2 regions of the Paenibacillus borealis genome follow, and region 2 is predicted to be linked to the other one. Evidence: predicted binding sites of a transcription regulator. Region 2 holds the regulator's gene; the other holds the start of a gene.

Region 1 (16,257 bases), 4.0 Mb from region 2:
CGGGAGAACGTCTTCTCCCAAAGCAGCCTTTTCCCGATTCAGCGGTGCTACCAACAATCTTTCATAAAGATCTTACGGATTGCATTTATTTACGTTTATCTGTTCTGGATCTTCTACTAAGGAATATCCCCAATCCTGCAAGAGCTATACCAACCAAATAATAAGGAGCCGGACTTGATTCACCAGTCTTCGGCAGCGTAGCATCCGCAGGCACATTGCCTAACGGAATATTTTCATCAATGATGGTCACAACCGGCGTCGGGCTTGGTGTTACTGATGGTGTTGGGGTTAGGCTTGGTTTCACCACTAACGGCTGAGGTGTTGCTGTTGCCACAGGGCCCAAAGGCAGCGGATCATCAATGATTATTGTATCGGGATTTACGATATAACCGATTATTGGAGTCGGCGTCGGCACTACATTAATAAAGACAGGCGGTGCAGACGATGGCACTGGTGCCGGTGGTGATGTCGGTGCTGGTGTTGGTGTCGGAGTAGGCGTTGGCTCTACCGTCGGTGTCGGTGTTGGTGTTGGCTCTACCGTCGGCGTTGGTGTCGGTGTCGGCTCTACCGTTGGCGTTGGTGTTGGTGTCGGCTCTACCGTCGGCGTTGGTGTTGGTGTCGGCTCTACCGTTGGCGTTGGTGTTGGTGTTGGTGTCGGCTCTACCGTTGGCGTTGGTGTTGGTGTTGGTGTCGGCTCTACCGTTGGCGTTGGCGTTGGTGTTGGTGTTGGTGTTGGTTCGGCCGTTGGCGTTGGTGTTGGTTCAGCTGTTGGCGTTGGTGTTGGTTCAGCTGTTGGCGTTGGTGTTGGTTCTACCGTTGGCGTTGGTGTTGGTTCGGCCGTTGGCGTTGGTGTCGGTGCTACTGTTGGCGTTGGTGTTGGTTCGGCCGTCGGCGTTGGTGTTGGTGTCGGTTCGGCCGTCGGTGTTGGTGTCGGTGCTGCTGTTGGCGTTGGTGTTGGTTCGGCCGTTGGCGTTGGTGTCGGTGCTGCTGTTGGCGTTGGTGTTGGCTCGGCCGTTGGCGTTGGTGTTGGCTCGGCCGTTGGTGCCGGCGTTGGTGTTGGTGTCGGTTCGGCCGTCGGTGTTGGTGTCGGTGCTGCTGTTGGCGTTGGTGTTGGCTCGGCCGTCGGCGTCGGTGTCGGTGCTGCTGTTGGCGTCGGTGTTGGCTCTGCCGTTGGCGTTGGTGTTGGCTCTGCCGTTGGCGTTGGTGTCGGTGCTGCTGTTGGCGTTGGTGTTGGCTCGACCGTCGGCGTTGGCGTTGGTGCTGCTGTTGGCGTTGGTGTTGGCTCGACCGTCGGCGTTGGCGTTGGTGCTGCCGTTGGTGTTGGTGTTGGCTCTACCGTTGGCGTTGGTGTCGGTTCTGCCGTTGGTGTCGGCGTTGGTTCGGCCGTTGGCGTTGGTGTTGGTGCGGCCGTTGGTGTTGGTGTCGGTGCTGCTGTTGGCGTTGGTGTTGGTTCGGCCGTTGGCGTTGGTGTTGGCTCTGCCGTTGGCGTTGGTGTCGGTGCTGCTGTTGGCGTTGGTGTTGGCTCGACCGTCGGCGTTGGCGTTGGTGCTGCCGTTGGTGTTGGTGTTGGCTCTACCGTTGGCGTTGGTGTCGGTTCTGCCGTTGGTGTCGGTGTTGGCTCGGCCGTCGGCGTTGGTGTTGGTGCGGCTGTTGGTGTTGGTGTCGGTTCGGCCGTCGGCGTTGGTGTCGGTTCAGCCGTTGGCGTTGGTGTCGGCTCTGCCGTTGGTGTTGGTGTTGGTGCGGCCGTTGGTGTCGGCGTCGGCGTTGGTGCGGCCGTTGGTGTCGGTGTCGGTTCAGCCGTTGGCGTTGGTGTCGGTTCTGCCGTTGGTGTCGGCGTTGGTTCGGCCGTTGGCGTTGGTGTTGGTGCTGCCGTCGGTGTCGGCGTTGGTGCTGCCGTTGGTGTCGGTGTCGGTTCAGCCGTTGGTGTCGGCGTTGGCTTCACTGTCGGCGTTGGCTTCACTGTTGGTGTCGGCTTCACTGTTGGCGTTGGCTTCACTGTTGGTGTCGGCTTCACTGTTGGTGTCGGCTTCACTGTTGGTGTCGGCTTCACTGTTGGTGTCGGCTTCACTGTTGGTGTTGGTGTTGGAGTGCACTTAGGTGTCGGCGTCGGCTTCACTGTCGGTGTTGGCTTTACCGTTGGCGTTGGCTTCACTGTCGGTGTCGGCTTTACCGTTGGCGTTGGCTTCACTGTCGGTGTCGGCGCCGGTGTTGCGGTAGGTTTTACCGTTGGTGTTGGTTTCACTGTTGGTGTCGGCTTCACTGTTGGTGTTGGCGTTGGAGTGCATTTAGGTGTTGGCGTTGGTTTTACCGTCGGTGTTGGTTTTACCGTTGGCGTTGGCTTCACGGTCGGTGTCGGCGCTGGTGTTGCGGTCGGCTTCACCGTTGGTGTCGGACTCGGTGTTGGTGTTGGCGTTGTGGCTGGTGTCGGGCTTGGTGTTGGTGTTGCGCTTGGTGTCGGCGACGGGCTCGGTGTTGGTGTTGCGGTCGGCGTCGGACTTGGTGGCGGCCCATCTCCCTGGTACGTTCCAAGGTGCATTTCTACCCCGCCGCTAAAAGACTTGGCAATCAGAGTTCCATAAAGCTCTGCTCCGGAATAATTGACATCTGCTTTAGGCGCCAGTATCGTCCCCAAAAAGGTTGTATATGCAATATTTACCTTGGTTGCTTCGTAGAAATTGAACAGCACTTGACTCGCTTTCCCGTTATTCATTGCAAAACTCGGCACATTGACCGTAGCTCCACTTATGTTAATAATCAACGTGGCATTCTGGGCAATATTAAATTGAATATTATTTGTACTCGCCAGCGTTGAAGCATCCAGATGAACTACATTGAAAGAATCCGGCGCACTTATTGTAAGTGTTCCATAATTATTATTACCAATCTCTTTCGTATCGGACAATGCCCCGTATTCTGCGGAACGAGAGATCAGATACTGTTTCTCAGCCGGGAAATCAATCGTGCTTCCCTGCTTCTTCGCGCCTATAATGTTCACACTAGGCTCATTGGCTTCAAGGCTGTCCCCATACACAACGTTGCCGTAGATTTCTCCGCTGCCCGAATGTTTAAATTTCTTGCCGGCAACGAGTACATCTGTGGCTGGAGAGTTCCTGTATGCCCTAGCTACCCCGTAACCTCCAGAGAGAGTAATATCCCCCCCCCGCTGCAAGACGGCCTTCAATCTGATCATTGCCTTGCGTAAAATCGTCGAAGATAAAAGCATTAAAATTCCCGGCAATCCCTAAGACCGGCGTTGGAGTGTAAGGTACACCAGATGTTGCCCTTACCTCCGTCCCCCAAGTGAAGACGCTGCTTACGGTCAGCACGCCCGCCAGAATGAAAGCGGCCGTTTTACGCACTCTTTTTCCCAATAGTCCACACCTCCTATTTACTATTCTATGAATCCGCCGCAGAACTATAACAAAAAAAGACCGCCACGAAGGGTTAGCTTCACGGCGGCCGGACGACCATAGCCCGGACTTAAGGGGCATCAGATTCCTGACTTTGCGTCCCGCTCTTTCGAAACGGTTTGCGTTTGTACATGATAGATATGAAATTGGAAAAGCTTATGTAATGCCACACTTAAATCTGTGATATTTGTTACTTTAGAACTAAGCTTAGTTTAGATGCCAGCTGGCATATTGTCAATATATTTCCATTTCACTTCACCGATATTTTTTCGAGGAAAAAATTAAAAAAAACCTTTATATATAAGGGTTTTTAATATTGACAAATATACCTCACTGCCGAAACAGGTCGAGATTCCCGGCAATTTGTCGCAGTAAATTTTCCTGTTTCCAGAAATATTATCTCGCAATTTTAACTATTAAAATTTAGTATATTAGTCCTACTATTATTCCTTATACCGCTTCTTATCCGCACCTGAAGAAACGGGCGCCATCCCCCTTAAGGACAACACCCGTTTTCCGCTCATACCGGAGAGCACTTTTATAGTAATGGCTCTATGATATTCATATATTTTCACAAAAACTGGCGCCTAAGCAAACCCTGGCAGCAGTCTTCAATCGACATTTCTAGGGAGTTTGCATAGATGGCTGAAAAATCTGCACACGGAGGAATCCATTTTTTTAGAGCAGCTGCATCCAGCCAATCATTGATACCCAGAGCGGAACGCTAAGGACCAAACCGAATACCAGACCGCGGCGGAGACTTCCTTCATGACTCATTGCCATTCTCCTTTTGTACTGATTTATTTTTAATCTTTATTATTTCAATTTTAATATAAAATAATTTTTCCTATTTTATTGTGAATTATGTCACATTAATAGTCCTTATTTATAAATACCATTGATTTTTTTTTGAACTTCGAGTTAAAATACGAATATACGTTCCCGTAAGAGGAGATGAGATTGATGCACAGAGCAGAGAGCCAGGACAATCTGCTGGTGAAATCCTACATTTTGCTGCCGCTCATTTTATCTGCTTTTGAACGCGATGCTTCCATTATATCCTCAGAGCTGCGCACACCCGCTCCTTACCTGGAGGTTCTCCGGACAGCAGCGGATGCAGCCACAGCCGACCTGCGGGATGTCCGTACCGGGATGAGAGCCCGTGGTCTGACGGTCTATGAGCAGCAGAAGCTGGAAGTTGGCGTCGAGGCTAAATATGTCTGCAGGGGTTACCATGAACGGATGCTGCTGCTGGATGATGTCATTGCCGCCCAAGCTGCCATCCGCATGCGGAGATATCTGGGACTCGACATTCCCGATCCCCACAGCCTTAAGGGGGGGTACAGAATCAAATAAAAAAGAGGCCCGCCAGGATTGGCAGGACCTCAGGGTACCATATTACACCGGGGGATGTTTGGTAACCCCAATATACATCCCCTACCTGAAAATAAGCTGATACCCAGATAAAAATTACATTAAAATCGTCCAATACCCCAGCGTGCCAAAAATAACCACTACAGCTACCGGGTACAAAATCCTCCGGCTCACTTGATCCTTAAAGGCAATAAACAAACAAAGCATACAAAGCCATGCGATAAGAAGGCTGCCCATCCCTTATGCATACGCCCCTTCCCGGCGGTTCGGATTGGCCCCTGCGGCAACTGCCGCACAGAGCAAACTTTCCATATATAAAAAGATTACCCGCAGGCGGTCCCTTTCATTCCCGCTAACAGCGAGTCCGCACAAATAATTATTGGCGTTCACCCTTATAATCCTGCTCCAGCAGGCTCACTGCTCCCCTTCAAGAACGGGATACTCCCAGAAGCCTAGACGTCCCTTGGCGGGTATAGGATGAGCCAGCGGAACAACCTCCTCCAGCTTCCAGGCAAACCGGCCTTCAGCATAATCGCCGAAGACATGTTCATTCCCGCCCGGCCAGCCCTGCTGCGCCTGCTCCACCGTAACCCCGCAGCAATCAGCCAGGCGGCTGGTCGCGATGATCATCCCGGATGGCAGATTGTCGGCAGTGAAGCCGTAGCGGGCAAGCACCGATTGATAGGGCTCTGTTCCGCATATGGCCTTATCCACCCGCATACCGGCATGAATGGCCAAATCCCCCCGGTAAGCCGTCTGCCATGAACGGGTTTCGAACTGCTTTTCCCCCAGCGCAATTAAAGTTGCCCAAGGCTGGCGAATCGTCAGACATTTCATGCTTGCCCTGCCTCCTCAGATACCTAAACAAAAAGCGCAGCCCCCCATATCAAGGAAGCCGCGCTGCATATCATTTCTTGGGATAATACTCATTATAAAGTTCTGTACCTGTTTGTAAAGCTCACCTCTTCGTTTAGTTCACCTGATTCTCCAGAAGATTAACTATTAGGGTCACTGCTTCAGCCCGCGTTGCAATCTGGTTAGGGGCAAACCGGTTCTGCCCGATGCCGCTGATCAGATCTTTCTCTACAGCTGCGGCAATATAAGGGGCTGCCCACTTAGGAATGTCACCGGCATCTGCAAAGTTCAGTTTGGCCTGCAGATCTACTGTTACTCCCAGTGATCTCACGATCATTACTGTTAACTCTGAGCGGGTCAGCTTCTGCTCAGGACGGAAGGTACCGTCAGCATAACCGCTGACAATTCCCGCTGCTGCAGCCTGTGCCGCATAAGCTCTGGCCCAAGCGGGAATATCATTCATATCCTTGAAGGCTCCGGCGCCGCTGTCCGGAAGCTTCAGCGCGCGGACGAGCATCGTGATGAATTCAGCCCGGTTCACTTCCCGGTTCGGGCGGAAGGTATTATCCGCATATCCGTTGACGAAGCCGGCCGCAACCGCTTTTTGAATAGCCGATGCTGCCCAGTGGCTGCCTACATCAGACAATACCGGATTGGCCGATGGACTGCTTCCGCTTCCTGCCGGTGCAGCCGATGGTGCAGCAGTGGCTGCCGGTACAGGCGCCGGTGTAGCAGAAGGCGTTGGCGTTGGTGTCGGCGTTGCTACGGTACCAGTCGACCCTCCAGGTGCAGGAGCCGAAGTCGGTGCCGATGTTGGCGCAGGTGTCGGTGTAGAAGGCGCTGGTGTCGACAGATCCGGCGTTGGTGTCGGTTCAACCGGTTCCGGCGTTTCTCCTCCGGTCTCCTCCTGCTTAAGGATACCGAACTGTTCAATAATGTAAGGCTCAGCATTATTCTTGTTCTGGTCAATTTCATAGGACACTGCAGTCAGCTTGTCACCGTCGACCGTAATGCCTACGAAGTTCTGGATCTGGCCGCGTTTCGGACGCGAGCTGTCGCCCGGGTCCGGTCCGTACGGTGCAGCATGATTCTCGTCAGCCACTTCAAAGAGGTTGTAATAGGCCTCGCCCAGTTCAGCTTTCTTGTTCTTGTAATATACCTTCGCTCCGGCTGTGGCTGGAATCAGATAGATGGAGCCATCCGGATTCACAGTGTATTCCACCGTTGCCCCATTCAGGGATTCGGTGATTATGTCGGTGGCTGCGGCAGTTCCGTCTGCCTGGATAGGCTTCGTGCGGGCATAGATATGATCATGCCCCTGCAGTACAAAGTCGATGCCCAGCTCCGCCATAAGCGGCGCGATCTTCGATCTCACTCCGTTTGCGCCAATGATATCCTTGTCGGTAGCGTGATTGGAGGTTGTATAAGGCCCTTTATGAATATTGACAATAATCCAGCGCGCTCCGGCCTGCTTAGCCGCCTGCACATCTGCCTTGAGCCATTCCACCTGATCTGTACTGAAATTCGCATAGGCTTCGGAATCTTCATTGCTGTTCAGCACCACAAAATGGGCATTGCTGAAATTATAGGAATAATAAGCTCCGGTCTCCGTTGCCGAGCCTGGCGCCTCCTGGATATCAAAATGCTCATAGAACGCATTGGCTTCATCTTCATGATTGCCGGCAGAAGGAACTATTGTGGTGTTGAGCAAACTGTCCTGAGAATGGCCCAGCAGCCAGTCCCACTGAGTTTCGTTAGTTCCCGTGTCCACAATGTCTCCGTTATGAACCACAAATTGTGCCTCAGGCACCGCCGCCAGAGCCTTAGCAAGAGTCTGTGAGGACAGAATCGCTTCATCCTCAGTCTTCGCCTGTGTATCCGCCAGGTCAACGAATGTGAACGCGCCAGACTCAGGCGCTGTACGGAAGGTTCCTGCCGTGCTCCAGATTCCCAGCGACATGTCGCCCACACGGAAATAATAAGCGGTGTCCGCCTTCAGCCCCGTTGCCTCTGCCTTGTGCACCAGTTCTCCTGCGGCATTAGTGGAGACTGCAGAACGGCCGCTGAATGTACCGGCTCCGGTAAAGTCCGGTGCAGCCTGCGTTTTTTCCACTACCTGCAAGTCACTGTTCTTCGCGCTCAGCGGTGTATACCAAGTGAATCCCTTGGAACTGCGCGGATCCCCATAATAGGTAACAGTCACTTTGCTCACCGCAGGCTGGCCGGCCGTCACTGCCGCGGAATAATTCCGGCCGCTTACTGCCTTAATCATGAACTGGTAGTCCAGCGCAGGATCCGGATTATCGACTGTATAGCTGTAAGCCGTTTTTCCCGGCTCCGTTGAGACCAGCGTAGTCCAATTGGCTCCAAGGAGATCATTGTTCTCATAAATACGGTAGCCGTTCACCGGCAGCCCCGTATCCGGCGCCTCCCAGGTCAACGTCAGCTTGCCGTCAGCGCCAGTAACCATTTGTGCATTCTGAACGGAAGGAACGGTCACGTCCGACTTATGAATGCTGTACTTGTCGTAGAGGTCCGTTGTTCCTCCGGTTGTCGTTGTATATGCCTTGTAGCTTAATTCGTTCGCGGAAACGGTGAACCCGGTGAACATTTCCTTGCCGGGCTGCTCGTATTTAGCTGCGAACGGGAAGGTACCTGAAGCTACGTTGTATTTCTTGTTGCCCGCAGCATTGGTAATCAGATAGAGCGTCCCGTCAGGATCTGTAACTGTGCCGTTTGAATCCGGAACAATATTCGTCAAAGGCACATTATTCAGCATTTGATAACTTCGGGTGTACGTATGATCATGTCCGCCAATGACCATGTCGATGCCCAGCTCATCGAAGACCTTCGTCAATTGGGCACGGTAGAACAGCACATCGGTATCTTTGGTATGGTTAGCTACCGAATATGGAGATTTATGCAGCAGCACAATCTTCCATTTCTTATCTGACTTGGCTACCTCACTGCGCAGCCATTCCACTTGTTTATTATAGATTTCATTGTTTTCCGCGCTGGAGCTTGTTCCGTAATACTCTGTGTTCAGAACCATAAAATGCGCCGGGCCGTAATCAAGTGAATACACCGAGCCATCCGGTTTAGCGCCTGTCTTAGAAACATCCGGAAGATTGAAATGTCCGGTATAATTGCTGTAGCTCTTGCTCTCATGATTGCCGACCAAAGGAACCAGCGGAATATTCTGCAGAATATCCTTCGGCTTCTCGAAGAACCAGCCCCATTGCTCCTCCAAATCTCCGTTATCGACCAGATCTCCTGAATTCAGAATAAATTCCACATCCGGAAATTCACTTAACCCTTCCTGCAGAGTGTGGTTCCAGATGTCGAAATCCGCTTCAGTGGTACCCTGGGAATCAGTAGTGTACAGGAACTGGAATTGTGCGTTCTCCGCAGCTTCCGTTGTGAAGGTTCCAACATCACTCCAGTTGCCGTCTTGTCCATCGCCAGCCCGGTAGGCATATTTCGTGCCCGGCCGGAGGTTCTCCGCAATTACTTTATGGCTGGAGATCACTGAGGCGTTCCCGGCAGACTTATCTGCCTTGGACTGGTAGACGTTCGCAGTTGACGATGTACCTTCGAAGGTAAGCAGACCCTCCGCCGGGAACCCGCCTCCCTGCAATTTGGCAGCCTCCACCACCTCAAGCTTAGTGCCTGTTACCGCCTCCGGAGCATACCAGGCAAACCCCATGCTGGTCTGCGGATCCCCGTTAAAGGTCAGTGCGACGGATTCCGGCTTGCCTTCACCGGGAAGCACAGGTCCAGCCGCAGGATAGGCGGTCAGGCTCATATCCCAGTACAGGTCCGAGCTGGTTGCATTGGCTTGATGAACCTCTGCCGCAAGTTCATTGTCCCCGTCCTTCAGGTTCGCCTTCACAATATCTGTCAGATTAACCTTGGAGACATTGGGGTCACTGTTGGAGTAAGTGCTCCCGGTTAAATAATTTACCGCTCCGGCAGGCATGCCTTCACGATAAATTTCCGCACCATTTAAGTACAGGACGACGCCGTCATCAAACGCGATCGTCCCTTCGATTTTATCAAAACCGCTTAATTGCTCTATATCCACATTGACATTCGTGCGAAAATACGAAGTCCGGTATTTATCCGATTTATTGCTGCCATAACTAATATTGGTCTTCAGACCGCCAAATACGGCAGTACTCACTCCGCTGCCATTATCCTTGTAACCCAAGGGGGCCTGTCCCGTGTTCCAGCTGGAGTCGTCATAGACGGCCTGCCACACCGTGCCTTGATCCTGTCCGTCATCAACATACTTCCAGTTTGAATTACCTTCCAGCAATGTAATAGGCTGATCTGCTTGACTCTGAAGCGCACCCTCGTTGACATTCTCCGCCAGAGCAGTCAATCCATTGGTCCCGAGTCCCAATACCATGATCAGGATCAGCGCCATTGAAAGTGACTTGGTGATAAATTTCCTCAATTCATTGCCTCCTTATTCGTAATACTTATTATTTGCATACCGGTTCATTCTAACTGCATAATGTTTTCAGAATGTTCACAAATGAGCAGTCTTACGTAAACTCCTCTCTTGCTACCTAACAACATGAGGGTTATCAGAACATGAAACCGGGGATGGCTCTAAGGGTAGGGCGGAGGTTAGAAGAAGGTTGGAGGATCGCCCTTATCCATAAAAAAAGCGCGGCTCCCGGAATTCCGGAAAGCCGCGCTATTATTGAATAAATCAGGGATACTGCCCTTTATTATTCCGCCTCTTTTTTTAGCATGCGTCCCCGCTCCCCTTGTTCGGTTACGTTCTCTTTAAAATAAATTTCGTTAAGTACATTGATCTTAACGTCAATCTCTTGTTCCAGCTTCGGGTACCACTTTGATTTCCAGTCTTTCAACTGCTTTTCAGATAATTCAGGACGAAACAGCATGCCCACACCCAAGACATCGGATCCCAAGGCCCGGATTTTCTTGGCTGTCTCATTGAATTGCCCGCTAAGTTGTTCCCTAAGTTCCTTTTCAATCCTCGAATTGGGTTTTCCCTCCGGGCTCTCTGTAATCAGCACATTAAGCTTGATTTCGGTTTGAAGCAATGGCCTGTTCCCATTCCAACTCGCATTATGCCTGATTTTAGCATTGTCAATCAGAACACTGGTGTTCTGAGCCACTTCAATGGTTCCTCCCGTATATTTTCCTTTAAACAGATTGAACAACAGTGTTTCTTCATTGTTCAGCGTACCCACCAAGCGGTCCTCCCGCATAATAGCCGTGCCTTTAAAAGTAAACAAGGTCCGCTCACCGTTTTTGAGCATTGGTATGGCCATGTCTTCTGAATAGGAATTAAGGCTCTGATAGGCTTCCCATATGCGGACAATCGATTGATTGGGGGTCCACCCGGCATCTTCGCTAAAATAGTCATAGGATGAGATTTCCGGAGTCGGCGATATTTGATGATACATCGTCTTCTCAAAGCTGCCGTCGATGACAGCGACCAGCCCTTTAATGGAAATATCATTTGCCCTTACTGCAAAATTTATCAGATTCTCAATACCTTGGCTGGCAATCTGCTTGTCGATCAGCAGCAATCTCAAATGCACCAGTTCAATGCTCTTTTCCGAGTCGGTCCGAATCAAGTCGATGGCTTTGCTAATGGATTTTGCTTCTTTGTCCAAAATTTGTGTTTTTCCTGATGCATCGGGGATTTGAAGAATGATTCGGTATTTTTCGGTATCCCCTTTTCCTACCCCCATCACGACAGGCAAATATTGCTTGTTGATGTCCTTCGTGTCCCAGCATCCTGTAAGCAGTATTCCCATGAGCGCCGCTACGATTAGCGTGTTTAGCACCCGCAAGCTCATTATCTCACCCGCTTTCTTGGCCACCGGGAGGCCAGAAATACGATGACCGGAAAACCTACGACACTATACAGGCAGAAGAAGGAATTCAGATATAAATAAGTATCGAGCGCCTTAACATCCGGAATCAACAGAGAAATCAAATACAAGGCAGTGCATATCCCTGCAAGAATCCATACGGCGCCAATCTTTGGCAAGAACAGGCGATGCGCCAGCATAACCAGTAACCATAACAACACGGACACCTTTAGCACAGCAAGAGTACTGGAAGCAACTACATAGAAGCTGGGAAGCCAATCGAAGACAACCCACTGCAAGTCAATCGTGTCCGATGCCATAAGCATCGGGTACTGGAAGTTCACTGCTGTCTCCTGTCCAAACACCAGCAGCGGAACATATACTGACCCCAATGCCAGCACAAAAACAATACCCAATGCAACAGACGCATGGCCAAAACGGATTCGCTGATGCGAAGGTATCATGCCAAGAAACAAAAAACCGGCAAAAATAACCGTACACACATAAAAATCCGGCTGGGTGAAAAAAGTCCAATGGGTATCCCAGATCGGAAAAATATAACTGACCCTGAAATTCTGGATGCTTATCAGCATGGAAAACAAGATGAATGGCATCAGGAGTATGCTGAGTGCGATACTTGCCCGGATCATGACCGCTAACCCTTTCCAGGCCGCATAGAAGCAGAGGGAGATAAAAAGAAGAAGCGTCGCCGGCGCAGGTGTTCTTTGAAGCAGGACCGCTTTGATCTCTACCTCTTGAAAGTACATGAGCAGCAGAAGCTCAATGGATATAAAGACGATCATCGGCAAAACGACGAGCCTTGTTCCCCAGCTTCCAAGCGATCCCAGACATATATCTACTGCGCTTTTCCCGGGAAACCGCTTCAACGATTTCAAATACAGCCAAAGAACCATGAATTCCACCGCAAAAAGCATCGTGATGGCCACCCAATGCCCTTCAGAAGTCGAAGAGATGATCCGTTCGGGGAAAACGGCAAAAATGGAAGCCAGGTGCAGCAGTATGAACAGCGTAAGTATTTGCGTCTTACTCATCCGGAGCTTTTCCTTTCAAGCTGAAGCTTAAATAAGAAACAGAGGATATGTTCAGCGAGGAGAGATATAGGACAATCCAGATCATTGCTGCCTCAAGCCCCCATATTCCGAAAAAGGCGCTGATGAATATGACCACGTATTTGTATATTCGTATTCCCGTTGTGTTCACGTACCCGACCAGAGCGAAATTGGCAATGGCGGAGGCAACCAGGATGATGATCAGCAGATTACTGACGAGTTTCGCCTGAACAATGGCCTGGCCCAGAAGAATGCCCCCGATCATCGTAATTGTGGGACCGATATTTTTGGGCAAGCGAATAGTAGCTTCAATGATCATCTCCAGCAGCAGCATCACCAGCAGCATCTCAATTAAAGCCGGGTACGGGACCCCTTCTCTGCTCTTCGCTACCGTGATCGCTAGCTGAATGCGCAGCAATTCCGGGTTCACCGAATTCAGCACGACGTACAATCCAGGGAGAGTGATGGCGAGTAATGCAGCGATAGCGCGCACGGTCCGCAGAAAAATCTGAAAAGGATATGGATAATTCACGTCCAGCGTAGTGGACCATAAATCCGTGATAATTGCCGGAAAGGCAAAGGCAAAGGAGAATTGGTCCATTAAAATAACCACTTTTCCATTCATCAAGTTCTGCACCATTTCTCCCGGAAGTTCTGATGAGATGTAGGTGGGTATGATTGTAAACTTGGGATGCCCGAGAATGCGCACAAGATCCCGAACTGTTGTTACCTCCTGTTCCTTGTTCTCTTCAAGTTTTCCACGGATGGATCCGATGACTTTTGCCGGGGCGGTTCCCTTTAGATAAACGACTGCAAGTTTCTTGGTGGACCGTACGCCTGTTAAGAGGGTCTCGATCACCAATTGGTCACTTGTCAATTTTTTGCGCAGCAGACCGATGTTGGTGTCGATATCCTCCGTGAAGGCGTCAAATGCGGATTGAAGGGGGTTTTCACTCTCGGGGGCGCTTACCGACCTTGAGGTCTCGGTCTTCTCAGGTGAAATAACCATGGACAATCCTTCAAGATCGAACAAGACAAGTTTCCCCTGCAACAGCCCAACCGATAATATTTCCAAGGATAGGTCAGTTTCCAAAGTGAACTTATCCGCATGAGATTCGCTGGCTTCACCTTGAATTTGTTGGTTGATTTGAACTAAAGTTGCAGGAAGATTGACCAGACTGTTGAAATAATACCCTCTACATTGACGATGATCTATAGTAACATCCTGTTGGATAAAATCCGTGCTGTTCTTGAAACGCTCGCAGAGTTGTTTTTCTATGCTATGTATATTTTCTTCATGGGTCCGTTTCAAATTTTACCACCTCTTATGAAGTAGTATATCGTTAGAAATAAACTTTATTCAGCATGGCTTCATCAGTCCAAAAAGCCGCCCGGTGGCGACATTTATAACATACTATAAGAATTCATATAGGAGATTGCTTCGTGCTTCTTTTTATCGGAGTAAAGATTAGAAGAATGTCAGAAGCTCACCCTTAATCCATAAAAAAAGCGCAGCTCCCGGAATTCCGGAAAGCCGCGCCACTATTGAGTTCTCACTGATGCTGGTGAAGGGAATTGAACCCCCGGCCTACGCATTACGAGTGCGTTGCTCTACCCCTGAGCTACACCAGCTTAAAGGTTGGTTCGTCTGCCAAACAAAATACATTATACAGAGTGTGGAGAAAAACGCAACCTTTATTTAATTATTTTCCCATGAACCCAAGCTGAAGCATTGATATAACCAGACGCGGGACATCAGTCGACTACCACAAAAGGGGTATTCTCTTCCGCAAATTGTACAACTCCAAGACAGGTTTCCCGCATAAGACTATGCTCTGGATCTGCCAGCCGGTGGTAGAGTAAATACCAATCGGAGCCATAGTTCGTTAGTGAAGCATGGCCGGTGCCGACAGCATGGGCAGAAGCAAGTGTAAGCCTGTTGTTCTCTGGAACCTCGTAGGGACCATAGACACTGCCGCTGAAGGCGTAAGCGATCTGGTAACGCGGATCACGTGTATCGTAATTGCTCCATGTGAGCCAGTATCTGCCGTCTTTTTTCTGCAAATGCGGCCCTTCGTTGTAGATGGAGATATCAAACTGTCCGGGATCGGCCCAATAACCCGGCAGCACCGGATTGTGAATATCCATGATGAACTCCTCCATTATTCTTTGACCGATCCCAGGGTAATGCCCGATACGAAATATTTCTGAAGAAAAGGATAGATAACCAGTATAGGCAGCATGGTCACTACTATCTTGGCGGCATTGAACGTGCGCTGTGAAAAGTTGATCAAATCCTCCGCCCGGGTTGTCGATGAGATTACAGGCTGCACAACGAGCTGCTGGATATAGGTCTGCAGCGGAATATTGCTCTGCTTGTTCATCAGAATCATGCCGTCAAAAAAAGCATTCCAATGATTCACTACACTGAACAGGGTAACCGTGGCAATCGCCGGCATCGCCAGCGGAACGGAAATGGTCAGCAGCATCCGCCAGGGGCCCGCTCCATCCACCGTGGCGGCTTCGCTAATCTCCTTCGGGAGATTCCGGAAGAAGTTCATAAGCAGAATCACATTAAAGATCGGAACAGCGGTCGGCAGTGTCAGGGCCCAAAGGGTATCAATTAAATGCAGGTTTTTAATTACCATATACCAGGGAATTAGACCCCCGTTGAACATCATCGTGAAGACGATAACCCAGATATACAGATTCCGGCTCTTGAATTCCGACCGTTCCTTGGCCAGCGGGAAGGCCATCAGGATCGTCAGCACAAAGTTGATGGCTCCCCCGAGCAGCACCCGTTTGACCGAGACCCCAAAAGCCTCGAAAAAACGATGGTCGCTTAACATATATTTATAGGAATAGAAGGTGAAGTCCACTGGAAACAAAGTGACCTTGCCGGCCGCAGCCGCCGATTTCCCGCTTAGCGAGAGCGAAATGATATAGACCAGCGGCAGCAGGCAGAGCAATGTAATGAACAGCATAAGCAGCAGCAACAGGATATCGGCCGTTTTAATGCGCTGTTTGGCTGAGGGCAGCATAAGCGTACCTCCTTTCCTTGCAAGGATTGCGGTTAAGGCTTTTCTTCTTCACTTAAAAAATACGATAATTGGCGTACTTCGCAGCCAGCCGATAGGATACAAAGATAAGAATGAAGCCCACCAGCGATTTCATGCTGCCGACAGCCGTCGCCAGGCCAAATTGATACTGTACCAGGCCAATCCGGTAGACATACGTGTCGATGATGTCGCCCGACTGGTACACCAGCGGATTGTACAAATTGTAAATCTGATCGAAACCGGCATTCAGCACCTGACCGATATTGAGCGTGGTAATCAGCACAATCGTCGGCAGGATGCCCGGCAGGGTGACACTCCACATTTTGCGGAGCCGCCCGGCCCCGTCTATCTCAGCCGCCTCATACAGGGCCGGATTGATCGCTGTCAACGCTGCGAGAAATATGATGGCATTGAAGCCGAATTCCTTCCACACATCACTCAGCACTACGACAATCGGAAACCAGAAATTGCTTCCCAGGAAAAAGACCGGCTGTCCAAATACTCCCTTTACGAGCTTGTTGACAATGCCCTGCTCTGAGAGCATATCCGTCAGAATCCCCGCTAAAATTACCCAGGACAGGAAATGCGGCAGATAAATGATCGTCTGGAACCAGCGCTTGGCCCGGTTAAA
Region 2 (16,257 bases):
TGCCAGCTCCGCTGCTTGCCGGGCAGTGCTGTGATGATACTGATAAGCCATATCGGCCAGGTCATGGGCAAAGGTAGCCTCATGAATGATCAGATCAGCATCCTGTGCCAGCGGCAGTGTTCCCTGGCAAGGACGGGTGTCGCCCAGAATAGTAACAATGCGGCCGCGTTTCGGCGCATGGATTACATCCGCTGCCCGTATCACAATCCCATCTTCAGTTGTAATATCTTCACCTCTCTTCAGCTTGCCGTAGAGCGGTCCCGGCTTCAGCCCGTAACTCTTAAGCAGCTCTGCATCGAGGTTTCCAGGACTGTCTTTCTCCGTTACCCGGTACCCATAGCTGTCAATTCTATGCTCGAGCAGTCCCGCCTCAACCTTGAACGTGTCATCCTCAAACACAAGCCCGCCGCTGTGCTCGATAATCTCAAGCTTGTAGGGGATTCGCGACTGGCTTGCAGATAATGAAATATCCAGATAAGCTTTGATCCCCGGAGGTCCATACACGGTAAGCGGTGATGTACCGCCCTGATAGCCGCGGCTCGACAGCAGCCCCGGAAGGCCGAACAAGTGGTCACCATGCAAATGGGTGATAAACAGCTTCTCCAGCTTGCCCAGCCGCAGCGGTGAACGGAGAACCTGATGCTGTGTCCCTTCTCCGCAATCGAACATCCAGAACGTGCGCCGTTCTTCAAGCAGCCTGAGGGCGATTGAGGTTACATTCCGCTGCAGTGTCGGCACCCCGGCATTCGTTCCCAAGAAATATATTTCCATTCTGCCCCTCCTCTCTTCTCTCGTACTAAGTGCCTTATTTTTATGATGCCGGTTCTTATGAAAAGAATTCTACTCTGTTTTGACACTGAAAGCATCTTTCAAATGGAATCGCCTATAAGCGATACATATAAATTCTTATATACCCAGCAAAAAACCTCCCGGTGACGGGAGGTTCCGCTATGACGGGCACAGGCCCTTCTGACGGGTGATGATCAATCAGGGCAGTTTACAGCTTCTCCACATTGAAATACTGCGCTTCAGGATGTGCAAATACCATTGCTGATACCGAAGCCTCCGGCTCCATCATGAAGCCTTCGGTAAGATGAACTCCGATATCCTCCGGAGACAGCAGCTTGAATAACGGTCCTTGATCCTCCAGATCCGGGCAAGCCGGGTAGCCAAAGGATACCCGGATTCCCTGATAACGGGCCCCGTGCCTCTGCTTCATCGTCATATCCGCCGGGTCCGGGAATCCCCAGGTATCCCGCATCATATGATGGACGCGTTCTGCCAGACCTTCCGCTACCTCCAGTGCCACTGCCTGCAGGGCATGGGAACGGAGATAATCCCCCCGGTCCTTAAGCTCAGTTGATAATTCGCGCACACCATGGCCGGCAGTAACGACCAGGAATCCCACGTAATCCATAATGCCGCTCTCTACCGGCTTCAGGAAGTCCGCGAGGCAGAGATACGGTTCAACGTTCTGCCGCGGGAAGGTGAAGGTATGCAGCACGTTGGCAGGGTTCTGCGGGTCATAGATCAGGATGTCATTTCCGCTCGACTGGGCCGGGAAGAATTGATACATGGCATGCGGGACAATAGTGCCTTCCAGCATCGCCTGATGCAGAATATCATCCACGGTTTCTTTCAGTTCTACTGTACGAGCATCTCCGGCTGCCAGCTGGGCTTCGACGGAACCGCGCAGCCCCAGATGATGGCCAAGCAGCATCTGCATGTTCACATAAGGAATAATATGTCCGAGCGGATAATTGCGCAGGACATGACGTTCCAGATCCGGCGGGGTAAACACGGGAGCATCCGCCGAAATCTTGGAGCGGACCGCACGCGTCAGCTCAGGAAGCGGCTGCTGCGGAGCCACAGCTACGGCAGCCTCTGCCTCTTGGCGTACCTCTTCCTCAATCTTGCCCCGCTCCAGCGGATTCATCAGCCGGTTGGCAATATCCAGGCCATCCATAGCATCCTTGGCGTATAATACCAAGCCGTCATATTCAGGGCGGATACGGGTCTTGGTGAACTTGCGGGTTAATGCCGCACCGCCGACCATAATCGGCACGTCGATCCCGGCAGCCCGCAGATCCTGCGCAGTCAGTACCATCTGCTGTGCCGACTTCACCAGGAGGCCGGACAAACCGATGGCATCAGCTTTTTCTTTGCGGAAGGCTTCGATTATATTCTCTGGCGGAACCTTTATACCCAGATTGACGATCTCATAACCATTATTGGAGAGGATGATCTCCACAAGGTTTTTGCCGATATCATGCACATCGCCCTTAACGGTTGCGAGCATAATTCTTCCTTTAACAGAGGTCTCATCCTTCTTCATAAACTGCTCCAGATGACCGACTGAAGCCTTCATCACTTCGGCGCTTTGCAGTACTTCAGCCACAATCAGCTCATTGTTATTGAATAATCTGCCGACTTCCGACATCCCCGCCATCAGCGGACCATTAATTATCTCAAGCGGACCGGATAACTTCAAGGCTTCGTCCAGGTCAGGAATGAGACCTTCCTTAGTTCCCTCAACGACATACGAAGCGAGACGTTCTTCCAGCGAGAGATTGGATATCTTCTCTTTCTTCTCGACCTTCTTACCACGGAAAGCCGCTACGAACGCAGATAAAGTATCGTCATTCGTATTATAAATCAGCTGTTCGGCAAGCTTGCGTTCCTCTTCAGGAATGGAGGCATAACGCTCCACCTTCTCCGTATTCACAATCGCATAATCCAGCCCGGCTTTGGTGCATTCATAGAGAAATACCGAGTTGAGCACTTCACGGCCTGCTTCCGGTAGTCCAAACGACACATTGCTTATGCCCAGAATCGTATGAACGGAAGGCAGAGCTTCCTTGATCAGACGGATACCGTCAATCGTCTCTTTAGCAGAACCGATATACTGCTCGTCGCCTGTTCCGACAGGGAATACAAGGGTATCAAAGATCAGATCTTCAGCGGCCAGCCCGTATTTGTTCACCAGCAGATCGTAAGAGCGTCTGGCAACCTCCAGCTTGTCCTTAGCCAGAATCGCCTGTCCGGTTTCATCAATTGTGCCCACGACGATGGCAGCACCGTATTTATGAATCAGCGGAGTTACGAGCTCGAATTTCTCTTCACCATCTTCAAGGTTAATGGAGTTAATAATCGCCTTCCCTTGGCAATATTGCAGGGCCAGATCAATTACCTTCGGATCGGTGGTATCGATCATCAGCGGGACTTTGACTTTCTTCACTACCAGTTCCAGGAACCGTTTGATATCCTCCGTCTCATCACGGTCAGGGTCCTGTACGCAGACGTCAATGACCTGCGCTCCGCTCTTCACCTGGGCGCGGGCAATCTCTGAAGCTTCCTCGTACTTACCTTCGACGATCAGCCGCTTGAACTTCCGCGATCCCAGCACGTTGGTCCGTTCACCGACCATATAGGGACGGTTGTCACTCTCAATGTACACTGGCTCAATGCCGGAGAGTGCCGGCGGATGATTGCCCTCAAGCCCGCGCGGCGGATAGGCCGACAGAGCTTCAGCCATCGCCCGGATATGATCCGGGGTAGTGCCGCAGCAGCCGCCGGCAATGTTCAGCCAGCCCTTCTCGGCGAAGCCGGCCAGCTTACGGGCAAGTGAATCTGGAGATTCATGGTAGTTGCCGTTCTCGTCCGGAAGCCCGGCATTCGGATAGCAGCTTACCGCTGCTGAAGAAATGGCCGACAGCGAACGGATATGATCGCGCATGAATTCGGGTCCGGTCGCACAGTTTAATCCGACGGAGATCGGCTTAAGATGCTCCAGCGAAATGTAGAAGGCCTCGATGTTCTGTCCCGCAAGCGTAGTCCCCATCGGTTCGATGGTACCTGAGATCATCACCGGCAGTGTAATTCCGCTTTTCTCGAAGGCGTTGTGGATGCCTATGCTTCCGGCCTTCACATTCAGCGTATCCTGGGAAGTCTCCAGCAGCAGGGCATCTACCTTGCCGTCAATCAACGCGACCGCCTGCTCCTCATAGCTGTCCACAAGCTCCTGGAACGTGACTCCCCCGGTTACAGAGAGCGTCTTCGTGGTCGGCCCCATTGCCCCTACAACGTACCTAGGGCGATCAGGTGTATCATATTTATCTGCGGCGTTACGCGCAAGTCTGGCAGCCTCCAGGTTAATCTCCCGGGCCCGCTGCGGGATATCATATTCTGCAAGCACCACAGAGGTGGCGCCGAATGTATTGGTCTCAATCAGATCCGCGCCGGCTTCCAGGTATTTCTCATGAATATCCTGAATCACCTCCGGCCGGGTAAGCACCAGCATTTCATTACAGCCATCCAGCTCATCCCCGCCGAAATCATCTCCGGTAAGCGGCACCTGTTGAATCATCGTGCCCATGGCTCCGTCTAGTATCAGTATGCGTTGCTGCAAGCTTTCAGCAAGTGTGAATTTGGCCACTTTCAATCCCCCCAGTAAAACATTAGAGTAAGTTTAGCAGAATAAAGGGAATTCGGAAAGCCTTCCTTTCCACCCTGCATTATTAGTATTGATTGTTTAGCTACGGCTCATCAACTCACTATGGCTGCACCGTGAGTTCTTTAGACGGCATGGAGTGCTGCGTCCGGGCAGTAACATGGGAAGTGACCGTATAGCTGCCGGCTTGCTCAAATGTACGTTCACTTACATAAGCTCCCTCTCCGTCACTGGCCCCTTGCAGCTGAGTGCTCTTGCCGGGCTCTGCATTATCTGCAATTTCGAAAATTACTTCTTTGGCATCCTCTACAACTTCGCCGTCCTGACTAACGACAGCTTTAAAAGTAACCTTGTCGTTAACCGATATTTCTTCCGGGCTCCAGCTTAACTCCACCTTGATTGGTACCATTGAGGAATCAGCAGCTGCATGCATATGCATATCCTCTTCATTATTCCCTGAACAGCCGGCAAGCGTTATACCCATAACCATGCAAATGAGACCTCTGCGCAATCTTGGCTTAATCATCTGGAGCCCTCCCGGTTCTTCGATAGATTCATCTTAACGCTGACAACGAAAGTCAGATCGCTTTCTTTCTTATTATACACATTTTATTCAACTTGTCGGAAATAAGCTTCGTTAACCGCCCTATTTCATGAGAATAGTCATATACATGAACTACATTCGTCCCTATCAATGTGGATATATCAAAAAAGCCAATACCCTGCGAGAGGATACCGGCTTCATCTAATTCCGTTATAGGGAGTGCACCAATGGCAGAAGCTCCGAAAGATGGCTGATCTGATGATCCGGAGTAATGTCCGGGTCAGAGGTCTTGCCAGTCCGGTTGATCCAGACCGTCGTTAGACCCGCAGTCAGTCCTCCGAGAATATCAGTTGTAAGCTTATCTCCGACCATGATCCCCTGCTCAGGCGCAATATCCAGCAGTCCGAGCGCATGCTCGAAGATAGTCTTGTCCGGTTTCCCTTTGCCGAAGCTTCCGGAAATGACAATATGGTCAAAATACGGAATAAGCTCAGGTACACCATCAAGCTTCTCCTGCTGGAGTGCCGGACAGCCATTCGTCAGAAGCAGCAGCTTCACCTTGCCGCGCAGCTCATCCAGCACCTGAAGCGTCTCTTCGTATATATAGGGACGGCTGCGGCGCTCAGCGGCGAATTTGTCAGCAAGGCGTGCCGCCAGCGCTTCGTCTTCCACTCCTAGGGAAGCCAGCCCGCGGCGCCAGGATTCGATGCGGTAGGCCGGAGCCAGTTGCTCCAGCTGCCGGAATTCCGGCTGTTCTCCAGCAGTAAAATTGGCCCATAGTGCCTCAAATGGATTGATCCCGATCAGCTTCGTGAACGGAAATGTCTCGTAAGACTCATACAGCGCACGTGCTTCTCTGCGCACCGCCTGCTCAAGCTCTTGCGGATCAACGGAATCCCCTGCAGCCTCAGAGGCGTAGCGGAATGCTTCTTCCACACTTCGATCATCCCATAGCAGTGTATCGTCAAGGTCAAATAGTACGGCGGTAATCGGCATTTCGTTCTCCCACTCCCTATGCTGGTCTATCTTACTATTCGTGCACTACTTCAATGTTGTTGTTCTTGCCGAATTGCTCCAGGCGTTCAGCCATAGCAGCAGTGTCATAACGGTTAATCAGCTTGGAGAAAATCCACTGCTTGCGCTTGCCTTTATACTTAATGGTGACCACGCTGCGCGACAAGGTAATCTTCTCGATTTCCGCCGCAGGCAGAAAGCGTTCACGGTTGTATTTAATAGTAGACAGGCGGGCACGCTCAACCTTAAGGAACGGACGGCGGAAGAATAACAGCGCGGCAAGCAGGAAGTACAGTACAACCCCCAGCCAGTTGGCCAGAATCCCGCTTCCTTTAGCATCATCAATGGAACCGACTACCCAGAACATAATACCAAGCAGTAATAACACTACTGGGAATACAATATTCCGGCCTTTAAAAATATCGACGCTCTTTGCAGCAGCTTTGGAGCTTGCCCCGTAAATCGTCTCTTTCCCCTGCTTCTTTCTTTGCTGATTAACTTGCTTGGTGTTGCGTTGAACCATTCTTTCCCAAGAACGGGCCATGTTAGTTCCCCCTAGTCATCCTGTATTATCTATGAAAAGGCTGCAGACTAAGCTTTACGTCCGTTGTTGCCTTCTTCATGCTCCGGATTATCCACAATTTCAATGGTATCAAGCTGGGCCCGGAAGTTGCTGCGGATGTTGCCCAGATAAATCTCGCGAAGCTTGGCACGTTCTGCCAATTCTTCCTCATTCAGGCCGCCGTTCTTATGTTTGCGTGCCAAATCATTGATGCGTGCGACCAATTCGTCAATATTCAATACTTTCCCCTCCCCTATAAATTCATTCTAACTTTGCCATGAGAAAAAGAGCTTGTCAAGGTCTACCCCCTGAAAGCTCTCCGAGTCGAACACCACTATGCTTCTTTCACTTAATATACCGGCACGGACAGTATATCTCCGGACTTAATTCCACTGTCCTTCAGACCATTTGCCTTCTTAATTCCTTCTATATATACAGCAGTCTTCATATCATCCGGTTTATTCTTCAGCGCAATGCTCCACAAGGTGTCTCCGTGTTCAACCACGATCCGCTTCTCCGGCTTCATTAAAGAGACAGAACCGGCGAACACATTCCCCACTATTGTAAATCCGGAAATCATAAGCAACAGAACCAGAGTAATCTTAATGAAGCTGATCTGGCGGAATAAGGTTGTGAGTGCAGACAGCAGATGAAGAGTCTTATCTTTGAACTTTCTCATTAGAATATGGGGTAATGGATTACCGGGAGCGGACACCTTGACATCCTCGTTGTAGATACTGTTGTATGTGCTGTATTTTAACATTAATATCGACCTCCAAACACTTGTTCTTACTTTCGAAAATAATATAACACGAACATGTGTTTTGATCAATAGTTTTTTCGAACAACTGTTCCCTTAATTATCTGGCCTGCAATTTCCTCATTTTAGAACTTATGTTTGTACGAACGGCAGTTCTATGTTATAATTTTCCCAAACATAGTATATGGGGTTGATTCCGATGTCAAAGATTTCGAGTCGCCAGCTGGCGATCCTGGAATTTATACGTAACGAAGTCCGCAGCAAGGGTTATCCTCCGTCTGTTCGGGAAATCGGCGAAGCTGTTGGCCTGGCCTCCAGTTCTACAGTGCACGGTCATCTGGACCGGCTTGAGAAGAAGGGCCTGATCCGGCGCGATCCTACGAAACCGCGTGCGATTGAATTGCTCGGTCAGGAAGATTCAGAGAATGTACATCAATTCGTCCAGACGGTTACCCGTATCCCTGTAATTGGTAAGGTTACTGCTGGTGTTCCCATTACTGCTACAGAGAATATCGAGGATTACTTCCCGCTACCTACTCATTACGTAGGGGATAACAAGGTATTCATGCTTTCTGTACTCGGCGACAGCATGGTTGATGCCGGTATCATGAATGGCGATTACGTCATCGTCCGTCAACAGCAAACTGCCGACAATGGTGACATCGTTGTTGCGATGACCGAAGAAGATGAAGCAACCGTTAAGACCTTTTACAAAGAACGTGATCATATCAGGCTGCAACCGGAGAACCCGGCTTATGAGCCTCTCCGCCTTAACCGCGTTACTATTTTGGGCAGAGTCATCGGATTATTCCGCGATATCCATTAATCCTTTCTCCTTCATAATTAGGCTGCTCCGCATGAAGCGAAGCAGCCTTTTTCCTGGTTTTATCCTGTTGAAAATGCGAAAAATGCCAAAAAACCAACATGCAAACATTCGTTCCCGTGTTGGTTTTTCGGCATTTTTTCTCCCGAACCGCTTCAGCCATCCGCACATATCCTGATTACAAAGGAGTGCTGATCCCCATGCCCAATTATCGAATTATTGTCGACCTCTCACAGCGTATGCTTTACCTGCTCGATAATGACACCGTAACCAGAGGATTCCCTGTCGGCATCGGCAGGATGCTGACCGTTTCGCCCATAGGAGAATATACGATCATTAATAAGCAGCCCAACCCGGGTGGACCGTTCGGAGCTTTCTGGATGGGTCTGTCCAAGCCGCATTACGGGATTCACGGAACCAATGACCCTTCCTCTATTGGCCACATGGTCTCCCACGGCTGTATCCGCATGTATAACCAGGACGTGGTCGCTTTGGCTGCAATTCTCCCCATTGGTACCCGTGTGACCATTAGGGAGTAGCCGCCCTAGTGTACACCCGCCGGTTCCGCAAAACATGCTGCGCCTGCCTGTATGTCCACGCGGAACAGAAGAACCCCTTTGGCCAAAATTCGCCAAAGGAGTTCTTCTGGATAACCTATTAAACAGTTTGTTCGTAGCCAAGCTCTTCCAGAATACTTTCAGCCAGACTCCACTGCTCCGAAAATGAGTCTTTGCTTTTTTTGGCATAGACTACTGCGCTCTTGGTTACTTTCTCGATTAGCCTGCGTCCCTGCTCTTTGGTGATGGAGACTTCCATCCCGGAGCGTCCCACCACCTCAGACAGACAAAAGAATGCAATCCGCATGGCGTAATTGTCCCTGCTGAGGAAATAGAACAGATGGGGAACGTTTTTCAGCAGCCGGTCAACCCAATTCGTAATCTCCCGTACCTGATAGACCTCCCTGCGATCCTGCTCATAGCCATTGAAAATGATTGTAATTTTGCCCTGCAGCTTCTTTTTCTCATATTTCTTGAACTCACGCAGATAGTTCTCCAGCCGTCCCTTCTCCACATCTTCTCTGGAGACATTCAGCACGGTCGTACCGGCTGCCTCCAAGTCAGGTGTCCCTGCCGCGATCTCAGCTTCTCCATCAATCAGCGGTTCATTATAGTGTAATTCCGGTAATCCCAGACGCTGGCGTAATTGATCGTCCATTCTTCTCACCTTCCTAATCAAGCTCTTATGCAGCTTGTTCATCATGTTATCCTGATATGTATTTCCGTAATCGCATACATTACATCATTTAATTATACTCCGCCCCTTTCACAGTCTCAATCACAAGCAAAAAGACATCCCGGAAGGATGTCTTTGACTGGATACATATCCTCTGACTGACTACAACACGCTGCGTAACAACCGGATAGCAATAGTGTTTAAACGAATCGCTTCACGGATAGATGCTCTGGCAGCCAGCAGTTCTCTTCTGGCACGCGTGCCGCTTGGAATTCTGCGCAGATTCTCATTGATTTCTTCAAGTCTCTCCAGCAGAATTGCTCTTTGTGTGAGCAGGGCATTAATGGCTCTGCGGATTCTGTTTCGTTCTCTTTGCGTCATCATTACACCTCTTTTACGTTTTATAGTATAAGAAATGCAAGGATTTGCTTCGGAGACTGTGTGATTTGGCAGTAATATTATAACTAGCTTTCTTTGACCTTGATGGAGATAATATTTACAGGATTAATAAACTTGCCTCCCGCCGGAATCCAGCCAGTTAAGCCACCGGATGTCAGATAGGTTCTAGCTTCTGCCGCCGATTCAAACACAGATTCCAGTTCTTCAATTTGCCCATTCACATACTGAAGCTCAAAAATAACTTTACTCACTGCGACCACCTCCTCAACTACTAATTCGTTACCCGGAAGCGTTTACCTGCTTTTACTTCTTGGGCAGACGTACCCGGAACTCAAATTCGTCACGTCTGTAGGTCATTCCGGCCAGCAATACATACTCCGGTGTCCATTTCTGTACAGGTCCGGCGTAATCAGCAATCACATGCGGCTTACCCTCAACCAACTGAACAACATAGACCTTCACCTGGGCAAGCGCAGCCGCGAATATATCAGCATCACTTGAAAGAACTTTATACGCAGTATTCAACATCTTTCCTCCTTAGTGCACACGCAAGAATGATAAGGATTCATGGAGCATACAAATCAATTCAATTATACCGGGTTCTGGAACAATATGTAATCCCTATTTAGAGCTTAGAGCTTGATGAAAACGATTTTAAACAGCCCGAGGTATTTGCGCTTTGCCTTAACATCACCGATAAATGTCTTGCCGTCTTGAATATCAGGTATGCTGAATGTAGAGAACAGAATGTAATTTTTTCTAATAGTAAATGACTCCACCAGCGGTTGTGCCACCAGATCAGTAATTCCACTGGCAAGCTCTATACCCAGCGTTCCCTCCAGATTGTTCACAGCATATTCCCCAAAGTCCTCTTTGCCCGGATTCAGAACTGCTAGCAAGACCAGTATTACTATTAGTACAAAAGACAGTTTTGCTGCTGTTTTCTTGCGGACTCTGCGTTCAGGCTGCGGTGTATCATATCGCGGGTTCATCCCTATTCCCTCCAGCTATAATATTTCTTGAATCGTGAATACTAACGGACTCACAATAAACCGGCAGAGCATAACAAATACATCAATCGGACTGCTTATCCCCACATCCATTCCGCTCCATTCCGGACTACCTGTTACCGGCGAATCCAGCCCATATTGCTCTATAATCCGTTCTTTGGTTTCGGTAGACATAACAGTCCCTTCTGTAGCTCCAGCCTGCGAACAAATCAGCGTGAAGAACAGCATAATCGCAATTATGGATACATATTTATTTCTCATTTCATACTCCTATGTATCTTATTTATTAAAAAGGAAATACCGGCACCGCAACGACCAGGATCACCACTCAGTAGCTGCCGCTACACTCACTTACCTGTTCTTATCCTTCAGATAATAGTATCCGCCATTAAGATTAACGTCCCGCTCACCGTTACCATTAACCATGTGTGACTAGCTTGCTCCGCAGCGTATATTCCTTAACGAGTAAAGCCACGCCCAGAATAACCGTTATAACAGCAAATACAATCCCAAGCCCTCTTAATACGCTTTTCACTTTAACCCTCCCTATTCTTACTGTAAGTCCAACCAAGCACCTGCAGAAGGTCCAAGTAACGTCTATTAGATACAGTATATAGGATATGGTACATTATGTAAAAGATATGACCAGCCGACACTATCATACCTGCACAAAAATATCAAGACATAACTGAAGTTGATTTCATGCGTACAGGTGTTTAACCGAATTAAGATTTTGTGAAAAATATATGTATTTCGCAATAAATAGATTGATATTTTCTCTCATTTATTTATAATAATTACCAGATATATGAAGGGAGACATCACGAGTTTGACCACAAGAGATACGCTTCCCCTCATGTCTTACATTGATATTGACCGCAGATTATACTCACGACCTATTCACACTTTAAGACAGAGATCGACCAGAAACCCTAAAAGCATTTCCCGTATTCTTAATTCGTTATATGAGAGCAATTACATCACCATTGGTGATTTGATGAAAGCTTCATTGGCTGAATTGCGTTGCTTAAGGAATTTTGGCGTCACGGGGCAAATAATTGTTGTTGAGTTGTTAGAGGCCTATACCAATCAATTGTCTGAGATTACCCGCTAAGGACCTTTATATAAAGGTTCTTTTTTTATTGGGCTGCAAGAAACGCTTGGCATTAGCGGAATCCACCCACATCCCTTGGCATATGAAGAACAAATTTACCCTTAGGGGTGAAAGGACTTACTAGCCAGTGGTCATTTGTCTGCTGGCTCTTCTTTTCTTACCAAGGTTCCATTACAAGGAGGACAGAAAAACTCCGGCGATTCGCCAGCTTTCAGTCCATAATAACACTCGCCCACGACAAACTCTGGCACGGGGTCCAATTCCTAACATTCCACACAGACATAATCTATCCATACCTCGGGCTCTTCTTCTCTCATGTTCCCATAGCTCCCAATCCTTCATTTTATCCGATTTGTTCGCTTCTCCATTTTCCATATCTCCTATCCCCCATTTCTTTTGGTTTGCGTATTCTCCTCACATGCAGCTGGACGTCGTACTGTTGCTATGCAGCAACAATCGTATATCATGCCCGGCGGATTATTTTAATGTATGCTCTGAATTTAAATCGTTCCCGAACAAACCGGGCGCCGGCTATCTTAATGTATTCTGGCGTGTATCCCTCTACTATTCCACCATAATCCATGAGTTGTCCGATCGGGTCCGGATCTTCCCGGTACCAGACAGATGCCTTTGACTGTGCCATTGCAGCTGCGAAGAAATCCTTCTCGCTCTCTAAGACTATGTTGTATTATTCATTACGGCCCGCCTTATTAATATCAGATCTATCAGCAAGCAGATATATAATATTATTAAAAACATAATGAAAAAAAAGCCCTCCAAGCAGCTCCGAGAGCAAAACAAAAACGCCTTTTAAGCGTTCATAAGAAAAAGAATGAGACGTCAATGTTGTTGATGACGTCTCATTCTTTTTATCTAAGCTTAATTTACGTCATATGCAGAGAAATTCAAATGGTATGCAGGTGCTGAGCTAAAGTTTGGAGCGTCTACTACAATATAAACTGTTGCACCTGCTGGTACGAAAATGTTACCAAAGGTTTGCGACTCTGTTGTGTTCGCCTTTTCTGTATAAAATAATTGGGTTTCACCGAAACCATTATTGTAATTAATTTTATAGCCTGCCCTTGTCACTCCGTTTCCAGAGAAGCCTCCTACAGTCGCATATACTCTTTTATAACCAGATGATGTATTGGTCCATTTAAACCAATCTTTTTCTGTAGAATTTTGAATAAAGAGATCATAAACAACTCCGCCATATTCATTTAAAATAAGAGAAATTGCGGTAGCTTGTGTATCCCCTATACCGACTATATAAGGAGTGACTTCCGTTGAGTTAACATCTTCGGCAAATGCGGAAGCCGATGGCAGCATAACTATTGCTGAGATAATAAGTAAAGTAAGAAGTTTTTTAATTTTCACTATTCTTCCGCCCTTCGATTCATTTGTTAACCGGCCGATTACACTTAAATAATACATCTTTCCCTTTTATTAATACATAGTCCATAAGTTGTCAATTATTAGAATATTCCACCGATATTTCATGTCTATTGTTGTTGAATTATGAATAAACACCTCCCTTCCTGTCATGTGGATTTTAACATGCACATTAATGTAGGGACAAAGCCTTGTTATTTAAAGAAGAGCATAATAAGTTTCAAAGATAAGACGTCAATTATCCATCCTTTTATACTGATCGCGAAGAGTAGTTCAATATGGTGAGCTTTATATGCACTGAGTAGGAAAAGTCCCCCTGGCCTATAAACACAAAAAAAACCCCGGCGCTTAGAGCGCCAAGGGCTGCTGTATCCTAGTAAAGCGTCATGTATTGATCTCTTTCCCATTGGTGAACCTGGGTGCGGTAGATATCCCATTCAATTTCTTTAAGTTCGTAGAAGTGGGCCAGCGCATGTTCGCCGAGAGCTTCGGTGATGACATGGCTGCGGATCATTTCGTTCAGGGCTTCCTTCAGATCGGACGGCAAGCTTGGGATGCCTTCTTCAATCCGCTCTTCCTCAGACATCACATAGATGTTACGGTCGATTGGAGCCGGAAGATCAAGCTGGCGTTTGATTCCATCCAAACCTGCCTTCAACATTACAGCAAGGGCAAGGTAAGGGTTAGCCGCCGGGTCCGGGTTACGGACTTCAACGCGTGTGCTGAGCCCTCTGGAAGCCGGAATACGGATCATCGGGCTGCGGTTACTCGCAGACCATGCCACGTAGCAAGGAGCTTCATAACCAGGCACCAGACGCTTGTAAGAGTTGACAGTCGGGTTAGTAATCGCTGCAAAAGCACGTGCGTGCTTCAGAATACCCGCCATGTAATAACGGGCAGTCTTGCTCAGACCCAGTGTGTCGCTCTCGTCGTAGAACATATTCTCATTACCATTGAACAAGGATTGGTGTGCATGCATACCGGATCCGTTCATGCCAAATAGCGGCTTAGGCATAAAAGTAGCATGCAGGCCGTGCTGACGGGCTACCGTCTTCACGACAAGCTTAAAGGTTTGAATCTGATCCGCTGCCTTGATAGCATCGGCGTATTTGAAGTCAATCTCATGCTGGCCGGAAGCCACTTCATGATGGGATGCTTCAACTTCGAAGCCCATTTCTTCAAGTGTTAATACGATTTCGCGGCGGCAGTTCTCCCCAAGATCCATCGGCGCCAAATCGAAATATCCACCCTGATCGTTCAGTTCAGTGGTCGGGTTACCCTTCTCATCTGTTCTGAACAAGAAGAATTCAGGTTCAGGTCCGACATTCATAGCAGTGAAGCCCATTTCTTCAGCTTCGAGCAGACAACGTTTGAGGATACCGCGCGGATCTCCGGCAAACGGTGTTCCGTCAGGCATATACACATCACAAATCAGACGTGCAACACGACTGTCCGTCACCCAAGGGAAAATCACCCAAGTGCTGAGATCCGGATACAGATACATGTCGGATTCTTCAATACGGACATAACCTTCGATGGATGAACCGTCGAACATCATTTTGTTGTCGAGTGCCTTTTCAAGCTGACTTACGGGAATTTCCACATTTTTGATTGTTCCGAGCAGATCGGTAAATTGCAGGCGAATAAACCGGACGTTCTCGTCCTTGGCAATGCGCAGAATATCCTCTTTAGAAAAGCTCACTTTACCCTCTCCCTTTCAAAATCTCTATGTTATTTATTAAAAAACCGGGATAGCTCGCCTTGGATTAGAGACACTTGTCCCGGTCTTTTACCGGAAACCAGTTCCTGCTTAAGCAGACGGTGAAGCTGTGAATCGGATAACTCTCTACGCCGAACCTCTGTATCAGGGGTAATGACCGTAGCTTCTTCGGATTCCTTCGAGACAGGATTCATCACCTGCTTGATGCCGGCGATATTAACACCCTTCTCAATCAATGCTTTGATCTCCAGCAGACGTTCAACATCATTAAAGGAGAACAAACGCTGGTTGCCGGATGTGCGCGCGGGTACGATCAGGCTGTGCTGTTCATAATAACGAATTTGTCTGGCAGATAGATCGGTTAACTTCATTACGATTCCTATAGGGAATAATGCCATATTTCTGCGGATTTCATCACCCATGACTCATCCAACCTTCCAATGATCTTTTTCTCATCTCATTGTACATTTCCTTATATGGCGTGTCAATGGTATGTGAGATTTTCTCACAAGATTTCTTTACATCAATGAGAGATTAAGTGAACAAAGTGTCAGCTACATGGGACCTGGCTCCCCGCAGTATATCACATAGATCAATCCGTAAGCAAAAGTACCGATCTGCAAAACTTATTTTCACTCAAGCCCCCACGAAGTACTTTAAGCCTCAATCACTAGTTCCCCTTCTCCCTCCGGAGTCTCAAATCCGCTCAGAAACCGGGTTAGAATCTCTTCCGTGATGGGAAAAGCCGCATTAGCATCAAATCGCCCGCTCCGGATCTGAAGCCTATGACGCAATTCGTCCGGATGGACTTTTAAATGGATCAGCGCCCAATCGCCTCCATGACGCTCAATCAGTTGTTTGTATTCGTCCCGCTTCTGCCGCTGCCAAAAGCTGAAATCGATAACGACATGACGTTTCGCCTGAATCAGCTTCACCAGTTCTCCACGCAACTTGATTTCCGATTGTTCCTTAAAGGATTCATAGTCCTGCTCTGGATAATCCACACCAAAACGGCCATGTGTACTCCAAATATCTTCATCGACCGATAGCCGGATGAATCCCTCTTTCGCAAGCTTCAGCGCGAAGGTTGTTTTCCCTGAGCCAGCCACACCGCACATCATCACCACAACGGGAACTTTGCTTGCATTTTTGTATTGTGTTAAATTTTCTACCGCCGCTGCTTCATTCAACATAGACATCATCTCCTCTTCTCACTTTGAGCTTGCGGGAACGTTT

The links. The regulator LexA, encoded in region 2, represses DNA repair genes until DNA is damaged. The targets are predictions, from matches to a motif close to CGAACATATGTTCG.
Region 1: the regulator LexA is predicted to act here: its motif matches at 4,340-4,353, upstream of PBOR_RS02475 (YhjD family protein).

Annotation. Positions count from the first base shown of each region.
Region 1 covers NZ_CP009285.1:562,340-578,596, reverse strand. The annotation lists gene PBOR_RS37590 (choice-of-anchor A family protein) at 86-3,190, opposite strand; gene PBOR_RS37280 (collagen-binding domain-containing protein) at 3,120-3,371, opposite strand; cyclic di-GMP riboswitch class I at 3,452-3,544, opposite strand; gene PBOR_RS02475 (YhjD family protein) at 4,374-4,766, shown strand; gene PBOR_RS37620 (hypothetical protein) at 5,025-5,174, opposite strand; gene PBOR_RS02470 (ASCH domain-containing protein) at 5,199-5,621, opposite strand; gene PBOR_RS36005 (S-layer homology domain-containing protein) at 5,755-10,098, opposite strand; gene PBOR_RS02460 (Ger(x)C family spore germination protein) at 10,379-11,506, opposite strand; gene PBOR_RS02455 (GerAB/ArcD/ProY family transporter) at 11,482-12,549, opposite strand; gene PBOR_RS02450 (spore germination protein) at 12,542-13,879, opposite strand; tRNA gene PBOR_RS02445 (tRNA-Thr) at 14,128-14,199, opposite strand; gene PBOR_RS02440 (family 43 glycosylhydrolase) at 14,323-14,715, opposite strand; gene PBOR_RS02435 (carbohydrate ABC transporter permease) at 14,730-15,608, opposite strand; gene PBOR_RS02430 (ABC transporter permease) at 15,661-16,257, opposite strand, start outside.
Region 2 covers NZ_CP009285.1:4,670,943-4,687,199, forward strand. The annotation lists gene rnz (ribonuclease Z) at 1-771, opposite strand, end outside; gene metH (methionine synthase) at 998-4,375, opposite strand; gene PBOR_RS19505 (FixH family protein) at 4,554-4,976, opposite strand; gene PBOR_RS19510 (HAD family hydrolase) at 5,205-5,990, opposite strand; gene PBOR_RS19515 (hypothetical protein) at 6,025-6,552, opposite strand; gene PBOR_RS19520 (DUF896 domain-containing protein) at 6,600-6,809, opposite strand; gene PBOR_RS19525 (LysM peptidoglycan-binding domain-containing protein) at 6,920-7,249, opposite strand; gene lexA (transcriptional repressor LexA) at 7,530-8,156, shown strand; gene PBOR_RS19535 (L,D-transpeptidase) at 8,354-8,692, shown strand; gene PBOR_RS19540 (hypothetical protein) at 8,811-9,368, opposite strand; gene PBOR_RS19545 (hypothetical protein) at 9,549-9,770, opposite strand; gene PBOR_RS19550 (hypothetical protein) at 9,851-10,036, opposite strand; gene PBOR_RS19555 (hypothetical protein) at 10,089-10,313, opposite strand; gene PBOR_RS19560 (hypothetical protein) at 10,418-10,777, opposite strand; gene PBOR_RS19565 (hypothetical protein) at 10,793-11,056, opposite strand; gene PBOR_RS38610 (DNA-directed RNA polymerase subunit alpha C-terminal domain-containing protein) at 11,652-11,909, shown strand; gene PBOR_RS19575 (hypothetical protein) at 12,789-13,286, opposite strand; gene glnA (type I glutamate--ammonia ligase) at 13,675-15,003, opposite strand; gene PBOR_RS19585 (MerR family transcriptional regulator) at 15,033-15,443, opposite strand; gene PBOR_RS19590 (P-loop nucleotide/nucleoside kinase family protein) at 15,678-16,214, opposite strand.